Regions from separate parts of the uncultured Bacillus sp. genome, predicted to be linked through region 1. Evidence: riboswitches for the same ligand, from Rfam matches in the RefSeq annotation. Region 1 holds a riboswitch; the other holds the start of a gene.
What was found. A riboswitch is a leader RNA that binds a small molecule or an ion and turns the genes downstream of it on or off. The one in region 1 is predicted to bind thiamine pyrophosphate.
Positions count from the first base shown of each region.

Region 2: another riboswitch for thiamine pyrophosphate. It lies ahead of thiU (HMP/thiamine ABC transporter substrate-binding protein ThiU); the one in region 1 lies ahead of Q5C82_RS16920 (acetylornithine deacetylase).

Region 1 covers NZ_CATYRA010000011.1:70,245-75,903, reverse strand. Annotated here, with positions in the region: gene pgeF (peptidoglycan editing factor PgeF) at 1-579, opposite strand, end outside; gene Q5C82_RS16925 (YlmC/YmxH family sporulation protein) at 741-986, opposite strand; gene Q5C82_RS16920 (acetylornithine deacetylase) at 1,069-2,349, opposite strand; TPP riboswitch at 2,437-2,539, opposite strand; gene Q5C82_RS16915 (ABC transporter ATP-binding protein) at 2,552-3,346, opposite strand; gene sigG (RNA polymerase sporulation sigma factor SigG) at 3,500-4,282, opposite strand; gene sigE (RNA polymerase sporulation sigma factor SigE) at 4,422-5,141, opposite strand; gene spoIIGA (sigma-E processing peptidase SpoIIGA) at 5,204-5,659, opposite strand, start outside.
Region 2 covers NZ_CATYRA010000009.1:109,702-115,360, reverse strand. Annotated here, with positions in the region: gene thiX (HMP/thiamine ABC transporter permease ThiX) at 1-648, opposite strand, end outside; gene Q5C82_RS15510 (ABC transporter ATP-binding protein) at 623-2,263, opposite strand; gene Q5C82_RS15505 (ECF transporter S component) at 2,250-2,849, opposite strand; gene thiU (HMP/thiamine ABC transporter substrate-binding protein ThiU) at 2,851-3,453, opposite strand; TPP riboswitch at 3,550-3,662, opposite strand; gene ykoG (two-component system response regulator YkoG) at 3,765-4,451, shown strand; gene Q5C82_RS15490 (ATP-binding protein) at 4,455-5,659, shown strand, end outside.

The DNA of each region.
Region 1 (5,659 bases):
TACTGTATAGCATGCTCCGCTGATAGACGGTCCAATAACAGCATAAATATCTGAGAGATTTGAACCTTCTTGCTCGGTCCATTGCTTCACCATTTCTCTGCCAATCTGTTTGACAGTGCCTTTCCACCCGGCATGGGCGACCCCGACAAGCGATTTAACCGGATTATAAAAGAAAAGAGGCACACAATCAGCAAAACATAATGCCAAAAACACATTCTTTTCATTTGTATAGAGCCCGTCCGTTGCTTTTAGAGCCGTGTGATACTCACGGGCGCCTTTTCCCCTATCCCTCTGCGTCACTTTCTGAACGCGATTATCATGTGTCTGATCAGCAAATACCCAAGACTGCAAATCAATATTAAACATATCGGCAATATATTCACGATTTTTAACTACATCTGCATCTTTGTCATGAACGTGCAATCCTGTATTTAACGATTCAAAAGGCTTTTGGCTGACACCGCCGTTTTTCGTAGTAAATCCGGCAATGACTTCTCTGTTGTTTTGATTCGTTTGTGTCCAGTCTTGTATCATGAGTGTCGAGGGTGTGGTAAGACTGAATGGGTGATATGTATTCATGATGATCCAACCTTTCGACAAACATTTAAAAAAGCGGAATTTCCCACTTATTTTACCACATCTTTCTGCATTCGTTGAGCGCCGATTTGTATATTTCTAAATGAAATGTGCCGGAAGAATCCAGACTTCCGGCATTTGCCAATCCGCAGCAGACGAACAAGTTATGCATGCGGTTCATTTAATCGGACCAAGATTACATCTTCCCCGATTTTTACTATATTTCGCCATGGAATGACCAATTCCTCTTCTTTTCCAAAAAATCCGAGAACTTTCCCATTTCCACCTAGTATGATCGCCTGAATTTTTCCAGTGGTCACATTGATATCTATATCACCAATGCTCCCCAGCTTTTTTCCGTTTGAGACATTGACGACATCCTTCACCTGAAATTCTGAAATGCTGATCATTCCATCACGTCCTTTTTCCGTCCTTTTTTCAAGTATATGAACGGGCAGGCTGAACCTTGTCAGCAAGAAGAAATTTTCATGGTCACTGTTCTTTTTTACGGCTGCACCAGCTGATGATAAAATTGAGCATAATTTTCGTATAATCTACCAGTTGCTCAATCGATACCTCCTCGTTCACGGCGTGTGCATTATGCAGATCTCCAGGTCCGTAAATCACGCTTGGAATGCCGGCATTATACAGCCATCCTCCGTCTGTAACGGATTGAGAAACGTCCATAACCGGGCGCTCACGTTTCACTTTCTCATGAGACGCTGTAAGCGCTGATACGCCTGGGTGGCCAGGGTCAACTTCCAGTGCCGGAAAAATTTCTCCTCTGTCTTCAATCATAGATGAACCTCCCCACTTGAAGACAGGGCGGTTTTCCCTAAGCCAAATATCACTGTCACTCAGCCGGTTAATGTAATCTTCTATTTCTGCTGCCACTTGTTCATGAGTTTCATTCGGGTAAAAATGGACTGTGATCCACAGCCGGCACTCGTCCGCTATAAAAGCCGCATGTCTGCCGCCTTCTATGACAGCCGGGTTTATCGTATTTGTGCCTGGTTTAAAACCGGGATACCTTTTCATGATAGACCAGTGGCGCTCCAGTTCTCCGAGCCCCGCAATGATTTTTGCCATTTTTTCAATTGCGCTTGCCCCGAATGTTCCTCCGCCTGCGTGAATCATATTCCGCCTCGTCCCATCATGAAACGTTTGACTGCTTTTGATTTCAATCCATCCTGTAATGACACCGCCTTGACCTTGAATATGCATATCGCTCGTATCCGCGACAACTGCAAAATCAGCATGATAGCCCCTCTTGCAGCATTCAAGCGTGCCGGCTTCTCCAACTTCCTCCCCGATAACCGATTGCAGAATAAAATCACCGGGAAGTTCAATGTCGGCTTCACGAATCAATTTCACCGCAAACAGCACACACGCCATTCCGCCTTTCATATCAGAAGCGCCCCGCCCGATTAAGAGACCGTTTTTTTCAATTGGATGAAACGGATCATGCTCCCACTCCTCATCCTCTTTTACCTCTGCCACATCTACATGGCCATTGATGATCAAGCTATGATAATCTGCTGAATCTGTTCCCTTTAGTAGACCTACAACATTGGGATCTCCTGGGTACACGTCCCATTTATCGATCGAGAATCGCATTTCCTTTAAAAACCCAGCAATCCAAGACTGAATGCCGTCGGTATTTCTTGCAGGCGGAGCAGGTGTTTTATAGGAAATCAGCGTTTTTGCTAGCTGAATAAGCTCCTCCTTTTGATCTTCCACCTTTGTTAACAGAGAGTCTATTTGTTGATTCAATGCGATCCGCTCCTATTCTTTAAAATCAAAAAAGCCGTTTCAAATGTTATGAAACGGCTTAATAAAAACAAACAGAGTCCTATGTACTCCGTTTTTTCACCGCTTCCCTCCGCTGGCATGATCCAGATCAGGTCAAAAGGGTTAAGACAAATGTCTCTCTCAGCTTCGCAAAGCACCCCTAGGATGAATCGATATGTGTTTGTCAGGCATTCGTTATCGGCTCGGCTCTTGTTAAAAACGGCCGATCCTGATTCCATAATACATGGATTGGCGTATCAAAAAAAGCGGAAAGTATGTGATCAGTAAGCATTTCCTTTATTGCTCCCGATTTAAAGACCTCTCCCTGTTTTAACAAAAGGGCTTTGTCAAAGACCGGCAAAATTTCTTCCGCATGATGAGTCACGTAAAGGATCGATGGCGCATTTTCTTTATTTGCAATGTATGTAATCGTGTCTAACAGCTTTTCCCGGGCAATAAAATCCAGCCCTGTGACCGGTTCGTCCAGTATCAGCAGCTCCGGATCAGCCATAAGCGCTCTTGCAATCAGGGCTCTTTGTTTTTCTCCTTGAGAAAGGGTTTCATAGCGGCGGTCGGCAAATTCAATTGCTCCCAAGTCCTCTAACAAACCAATCGCTTTTTCCCTGATTTCTGCACTTGGTGTTTCATATAATCCAATCGAAGCGTAAGCTCCGCTCAAAGCAATTTCAAATGCTGAATCTGCCGGATAAAATTTTTGCTGAAGCGCCGCTGAGACGAGGCCGATTTTCCGTCTAAGTTTCTCTCCAAGCTCCGTTTTACCAAATTCATGGCCAAGCACCTCCATCTCGCCCGATGTTGGAAAATAATATGAGCAAAGCATATTTAACAGGGCTGTCTTTCCGGCGCCATTCAGTCCGTAAAGCACCCAATTTTCCTTTTCTTCCACCTTCCAATGAATATCTCTCAGTATCCATTTTCCATTCCGTTTTAGTGAGACATTGTCAAGCTGCAAAATCATCGTGGTCCTCCTCTTTACTGCCCTTTTATAATTATTTAAATTTTCATAAAACTTTGTACGAACTAGGATACCTTATTTTTTCCAAAACGTAAACCGCCCGCAATCAATAGAAAAGCCTTTAAAACACAATCGTTTTAAAGGCTTTCTATTTCATTATTGATGGATATTTTTATTCATTTGTTTGATAGCCGCTTTTTCAAGTCTGGACACCTGTGCTTGGGAAATCCCGATTTCCTCGGCTACTTCCATTTGAGTTTTCCCTTGGAAGAATCGCTTTCTCAGGATCATTTTTTCCCTATCATTCAGTCTTCTCATGCCCTCTTTTAAAGCCAGCTCTTCAATCCATTGTGAATCTTTATTGCGCTCATCACTGATTTGATCCATCACATAGATCGGGTCTCCACCGTCGTTATAGATCGGTTCAAATAGAGAAACCGGATCCTGGATGGCATCAAGCGCAAACACGATTTCCTCATGCGGTACTTCAAGAACTTTTGCGATGTCTTCTGCAGTCGGCTCCTTGCTTGTCTCACTGATTAACCGCTCTCTTACCTGAAGTGCCTTATAAGCGATATCCCGGAGTGATCTTGAGACACGGATCGGGTTATTATCGCGTAAATACCTGCGGATCTCTCCGATAATCATAGGTACAGCGTATGTTGAAAACTTAACATTGTGGCTTAGGTCAAAATTATCAATGGATTTCATTAGTCCGATGCAGCCGACCTGAAATAAGTCATCAACATACTCTCCTCTGTTATTAAATCTTTGAATGACACTTAAGACAAGACGCAAGTTCCCGTTTACAAGCTTTTCTCTTGCTGAATCATCGCCTTCATCCTGCAGCTGCCTAAACAGCTTTCTCATCTCTTCATTCTTGAGTACTGGTAATTTGGAGGTATCCACCCCGCAGATTTCGACTTTATTTCTCGACACTTTTTTCCCTCCCTACAGGAGCTGCTGTACAACGTTAAGTATCTCCTTGGGTGGGAAAAATATGCACTTTACTCAGACCGAAAAAAAGTCACAATTGGCAAATCCTTGTAGAATCAAGGGATTACCCGCAAAAAATTTTTTACACCATTTTGTTGAATTCTTTTCGCAATCTTTTAATGATTCGTTTCTCAAGACGAGAAATATAGGACTGGGAAATCCCCATCATATCCGCTACATCCTTTTGGGTCTTTTCCTCTTCGCCGACAAGACCAAAACGGAGTTCCATGATTTGTTTTTCTCTCTCATTGAGCTGTTCAAGCGCTTTTTTCAAAAGCTTTTTATCTACGTTAGCTTCTATGTCTTTTGTGATGATGTCATCGTCAGTGCCAAGCACATCAGAAAGCAAAAGCTCATTGCCGTCCCAATCAATATTAAGCGGCTCATCAAAGGAAACCTCTGAACGGATTTTGTTGTTTCTCCTTAAATACATCAGGATTTCGTTTTCTATACAGCGGGAGGCATAGGTCGCCAGCTTGATTTTCTTTTCTGGATTGAACGTATTCACAGCTTTGATTAATCCGATGGTACCGATGCTGATTAAATCCTCTATATTAATTCCCGTATTTTCAAATTTACGGGCGATATAGACGACCAGGCGCAAATTGCGTTCAATCAAAATAGCGCGAGCCGCCTGATCGCCGTTTGGGAGCTTCATTAACAGAACCTGCTCCTCATCTTTAGATAATGGAGGCGGCAGGGCTTCACTCCCACCTATGTAATAGACTTCATCACTTTTCAGCCCAAGTTTCATCAGCAGCTTATACCAGAGATGCGTCAATCGCAATTTCAGTTTTTTCATCTTCCTCTCCCTTCTAAATGTCACGTCGTTTGAGTATGATAAGTAACGGACATTTGCGAACATTATGAAACATGTTTGATGGCCTTGCCCGAAAGCATTTTCGGATGAATAATTGCGTCAAACTCTCCATCTGCCGATAGCTTTGTTGTGCTGATGCCGATTAAGCATTTATCCGCAGAAACCATTTCTTCTTTCGTTATAATCGTTACGTGATCCGGTTTAACGCATAGTAAAAATTGATTTTGCTGACCTACTCCCCTGTATGGAATCAGCCTCAGTTTATCTAAAAAACGAAACGAATCATCGAGCTGTTGGGTGGCTTCCAATGGATCTGTGTTCCGAATGATCATCGTTTCGGCTGCTCCGAAAATCGGTTCCAGTTTATCAATGTGAATAATCATGACCGGCGTTTTAGTAAGCGGATCGTACAGCTGATTACCGGAATCAATCAGCCCTCTGACATGAAGCGTTTGGCCGCCCAAATCCGCCTGTACGCTGACTCGTTCCTCATATTGAAT
Region 2 (5,659 bases), on a different contig from region 1:
GCTTCCTGTAAAACCTTTCGATTCCATCGCCAGCGCTGTCCGTTCCGCTTTTCTAATGGCGCTGGCCAAAAGGGGGATGGTATACCGCTTTAACGCGCTGATTTTCTCAATGAAGCCGCTCTCCGCCGCTCCTCCTCTGATCTTGTGAGCCTGCTGGATCAGCTGGACCTCATCCTTTAAAAGCGGAAGAAAACGAAAGCCTGCAATAACGCCATATGCGAGCTTTGGTGAGAGTTTGCACTGCTGGACAAGGCTCAGCATAAATAAAATCGGATCGGTTGTAAAAACAAACATCATTGATAAGGCGGAAAAGCACAAAATACGAAATCCGAGAGAGATGCCGACAGATACATTATCGCTGTTGATCGAGATAGGGCCGGCTTGAAACAAGAAATTATCCGGTGTTGTCGGAACCTTCCCAAAAACAGCGGCTGTCCATACGCATCCGAATGCCAAAATCAAAAACGGAATCGTAAACAAAAACCATTTTTTCAATGAAATTTTGGCCGCCAATAGGATACCCGCAACGATGATGATATAAAAACACGCAGGAGTGTAAGGATTGTAAATAAACGACAGCATGACAACACAGCAAAAAACGGCTGCTGCTTTCACTGTCGGATTAATGAGATGTAACCGCTGCTTCATCACGCACCTCCTCTTGATATGCCATCCATTCATATAGAAGAGGAAGGGTGAGCTTTGCTTTTTGGACAAGTCCGGTTTCCTGAGAAAATAACTGCGCTGGAGATCCGTCAAAAACCAGGCCTGTATCGTGAAGCACTAGCACGCTGTCGGCATACGAAGACACTAGCTCCATATCGTGTGTAATCATGAGGACAGCGGTTCCTTCTTGCTTAATCCGCTGAATCATGTCCATGCATTCAGCCGCCGTACGGGCGTCCTGGCCAAAGGTTGGTTCGTCTAATAATAAAACCTTTACGTCATGCATGAGCATGGTAGCGACGCTCAGGCGCCGTTTTTGCCCTTGGCTGATTGCAAACGGATGATGATCAGCCAAATGTGCAAGACCGAAACGATGCAGCAGGTGCTGCGCTTTTTTCTCAGTTTCAGCATTTACTTTCTGGCCGAACAGCAGCTCGTCATATACTGTGCCGGCGACGAACTGATGCTCCGGGTTTTGAAAAACAAATCCCATTCGTTTTCGCAGTTCAGTTTCTTTATACGATTGCAGCGGCTTATCATATAGAAGAATCTTTCCGCTTTTCGGCTTCATCAGACGGGCGAGGACGGATAAGAGTGTTGATTTTCCGGTGCCGTTCGGGCCGACAAGCGCCGTCAAAGAGCCTTCGCGCAAGGAAAAGCTGATGTCTTTGAAAATCGTCTGCTGTCCTCTCGTGAACGAAAGGCTGTTGACTTCCAGCACACTCTTCCCGGAAGGAGCTTCATCCTTTTCGGCATGCCCGGTAAAGGGTTCTTTGAAAAGCGTTTCTTTTGATAAAGTAAACGGCATACTGCGTTTTTCCTGCAGGTCACACACTTTTGGAATCGCGATGCCCATTTGCTTTAGAGTTTCCGCTTCGTGCTGAAATAGATCTTCCGTCCGGCCATCGAGCGCTTTTTTGCCTGCTTTGTCCAGCACGATTGTTCTCTCAATCCAAGGCGTCCATTCATCAAGCTGGTGCTCAATGACGAGGAGGCTGAAGCCTTTTTCTTGCTGAAGATCTTTCATCATGTGAACGAACTCCCGAGCTGAATAAGGATCTAATAAAGAAGTTGGCTCATCTAACATAATAAGCTCAGGCTCCATCGCCAAAATACAGGCGAGAGCCACTTTCTGCTTTTGTCCTCCTGACAGTGCAGATATTGTTTTTTCTTTTAAATGGGTAATACGTAATTTTTCTAATACGGCATCAATCTTCTCTGTCATCTCTTCTCTCGGAACCTGCAGATTTTCCAGCCCAAAAGCGATTTCGTCCTCAACCGTCAGCATGCAAAACTGCTGATCCGGGTCCTGAAAGACGACCCCGCAATGCTGAGCAATCGTTTCGGAGGTTTCAGCGTCTGTGACCGGTTTTTGAAATAAAAATACATGTCCGGACTGTATGCCGTCGCAAGCCTCCGGGTAAAGACCGTTTAAACAAAGGGCGAGCGAGCTTTTTCCGCACCCGCTCGGCCCCAGCAATAAAGCGCATTCCCCTTTTTGCAGCGAAAACGAAATGTTTTGAAACACCGGTTTCTCGTCTTCTTCATAAGAGAAGCTGAGCTGGTCAACCGTCAGGAGCTCATCAAAGGCTTGCATGTTCTGATGCCCGCTTCCGTTTCTTTTTCAGTTCCTTTCCGAGTGCCATTCCGTTTAACACACCCGTATAAGCAAGAGAGTCACTGATTGCTTTTCCGAGCAGCCCCGCAAGCAACGCGCCGGAAATCAGACGGATCACAAGCATAATAAGAAGATAACCTGGTGAATAGGCTGCATAGCCAGAAACAAAGAGATCGTAGAAAAAGCTGGCTACTGAAGATCCCATTCCTGCCAGCAGAAGGACAGGCAGAGAGTATACTTTCCAGCGCGTCGCGAGAAATACAGCCTCAGCCCCGAGACCTTGAACAATACCGATGACGATGACCATCGGGCCAGACGGATTTCCCAGCAGGCACTCAACGAGAGCGGCAATGATTTCAGAAACAAGCGCTGCGCCCGGTTTTCGAATAATGTACGCAGCGATGACGGAAACGATAAACCAAATGCCGTAAATCGGTTCATAGGCGATTGGCCCGAACATACCTGCAAGTACGTTTCCGAAATGCGTGAATAATAAATAAACAACGGCAAAAACGATACTGATAACGGACATGATGACAATTTCTTTTACTTTCCAGCTTTTCATTTTATCCCTGCTTTCTGTTTTTTCTTGATGGACTGTTAGCCGAGAGATTCACAGTCATGGTTACGTGGTTTGTTTGCTGTTCAGCCATGCGGAAAACGGCCTCCAGTGTTCTGAACACGTCATGCGCATCCCCGTCAAGCTCACTCGCATAATGGACACCTTGTACGAAGGTGCCTTCTGCTTTCGCAATATCGAGAGCTTCCATGATCAAGCCCATATAATCCGGCTCATTCATCGGATAAAGCGCAAATTGGCACGGCGCTTCCGCGAACAGGCTTCGGACAGCATCTTCATTGACACGCTTATCGTTTACAGAAAGATATGTATCTCCCTGTGTATCGCCCGGGCATCCGATGGAAAACGTCCCGTTCATGACGATGTGTTTTTCGCTGTTCGCCGCATAAAGGTAAATGGCTTTGGCAGCGTCGAATACATGATCAATCGATCCGCGCAAGACTGTGCTGATATGATCTGTTTTCGTCCAAACCTTAGATGTGTCGGTTTTTTTCAGCGCTGACTTGATCACACTGATAAAATCATCCGTCATCGGGTATAAAGAGAACCGAAAACCGGCGATTCTGCTTGTCCCGCAAATATGATCCATTTCTCCGACCTCCTGTTTTTTTGGTAAAATAAAAAACTGCATATCCTAAGGGAATATGCAGTCATAGATCGATTAAGCGCACAAAAAAATACACCATTCGGTCAACCTGCACTTCCCCACGCTGGTATTATCCAGATCGGGTCATAAGGGATCAAAGCGCGTGTTTGCGCGCTTTATCTCAGCCAAAAACAGCACCCCTAGTGCTTTCCGTATACAATTTTTTATTTTGACATCATAATAGATGATAAGAATCATTTTGTAAACAATGAAATCATTTTTTTTCATATAGGGACAGGAGAGGATGATCAAATTTGGAAAAAGGGCACATATTAATCGTGGAAGATGAGGAAAAAATCGCCAGGGTGCTCCAGCTTGAATTGGAATATGAAGGATATAATGTCACCATTAAATACAATGGCACTGAAGGACTGAATGCGGCCGCGGAAGGCAGGTATTCCTTAGTGCTTCTAGACGTCATGCTTCCGGGACTTAGCGGCCTGGAAGTGCTGCGCCGCTTGAGAAAAACGGATCAGCAGACACCGGTCATTTTATTAACGGCACGCGACAGTATCCCTGATAAGGTAACAGGGCTGGACATCGGTGCGAATGACTACGTCACCAAGCCGTTTGAAATTGAGGAATTGCTTGCGAGAATCAGGGTGGCGCTGCGCCAAAATGGAACAAAAACAGAAGATATCGACACCTTTCTTACATATGACGACTTGCGGGTGAACGAAAAAACCCGTGAAGTGAGGCGCGGAGACAAAGAGGTGGAATTAACGCCCCGGGAATTTGATTTGCTCGTCTATATGCTGAAACATCCGCAGCAAGTGCTGACACGGGAACAGATTCTAAACTCTGTATGGGGATTTGATTATATCGGTGATACAAATGTGGTGGACGTTTACATCAGATACATCAGAAAAAAACTGGACTATCCTTACGAAAAACAGCTGATCCATACTGTTCGAGGGGTCGGCTATGCCATTAAGGGGTAAACGATGAAGCTGAAGACCAAGATTCATCTGTACACATCAATATCGCTGCTGGTTTTATTAATTTTGGTCCATACCGCAGTCTATCTCATTTTTTCGTCCGCGCTGACCTCAAAGGATGCAGGTAGGCTTGCGGATGAGACGGATAACATTGCCGAAGCGCTACATGCTGCTGAAACAGAAGGAGTCGCTTTGCAGGACATGCTGCAGGCTTATCTTCCGGCAAACGGCATGGTTCGTGTAGTGAATGGTGATCAAAAAGCCGTCATGACCATGACAAAAGAAAAAGCGTATAAACATTTTCCAATCTCTTATCACAGCGGGGAAACGGTAGATGTAAGGAAACATGACGGCAAACTGTTTGCTGAGGCTGCTGTTCCCGTTATTTGGACCGATGGGCAAGTGGTATCTCTTCAGCTGGTTGAAAGGCTGGAGAACACAGAGGAGAGTCTGTTTCTGCTAAAAATCATTTTAATCGCTGCAAGTGCTGCTGTCTGTATCGCTTCTTTTTTTGCCGGCAGCTTGCTTGCCCGCCGTATCATCAATCCGATCAGACGATTAATGATGACGATGAAAGACATACAGCGGGAGAAAGCATTTAAAACAATTTCTTTGGAAGGTCAGTCGTACGACGAGTTATATCAAATGGGGCTGACATTTAATGAGATGGCGATGATGCTGAAAGAGCATTATGATAAACAGCAGCAATTCGTTCAAGATGCTTCACACGAATTGAAAACCCCGCTCACAATTATAGAAAGCTACAGCAGCCTGATGAAACGGTGGGGGGCAAAAAAACCGGAAGTGCTTGAGGAATCGATAGAAGCCATTCATTCAGAAGCGGTGCATATGAAAAAACTGACCAATCAGCTTCTGGCGTTGGCCAAAAGCCATAAAGGACTTGAGCTTGACCTCAAAACAATCGATCTGGTTGAAGTATCGCGCGCCGTCATGCAAACGCTCCAGCCCGTCTATCAGCGTGATATTTTGCTTGAAACTGATAAGGAGAGCCTGTTTGTTGCAGCTGATGAAGAACGCATCAAGCAGCTGCTGACCATTTTGCTCGATAATGCCATAAAGTATAGTGAAAAAGCCATTGTGTTGTCGGCCGGAACGAGGAATGGCCGGCCGTTTCTGTCTGTTAGAGATAAAGGCATCGGAATACCTGAGGAGCATATCCCGCACCTGTTCGAACGGTTCTACCGGGCGGA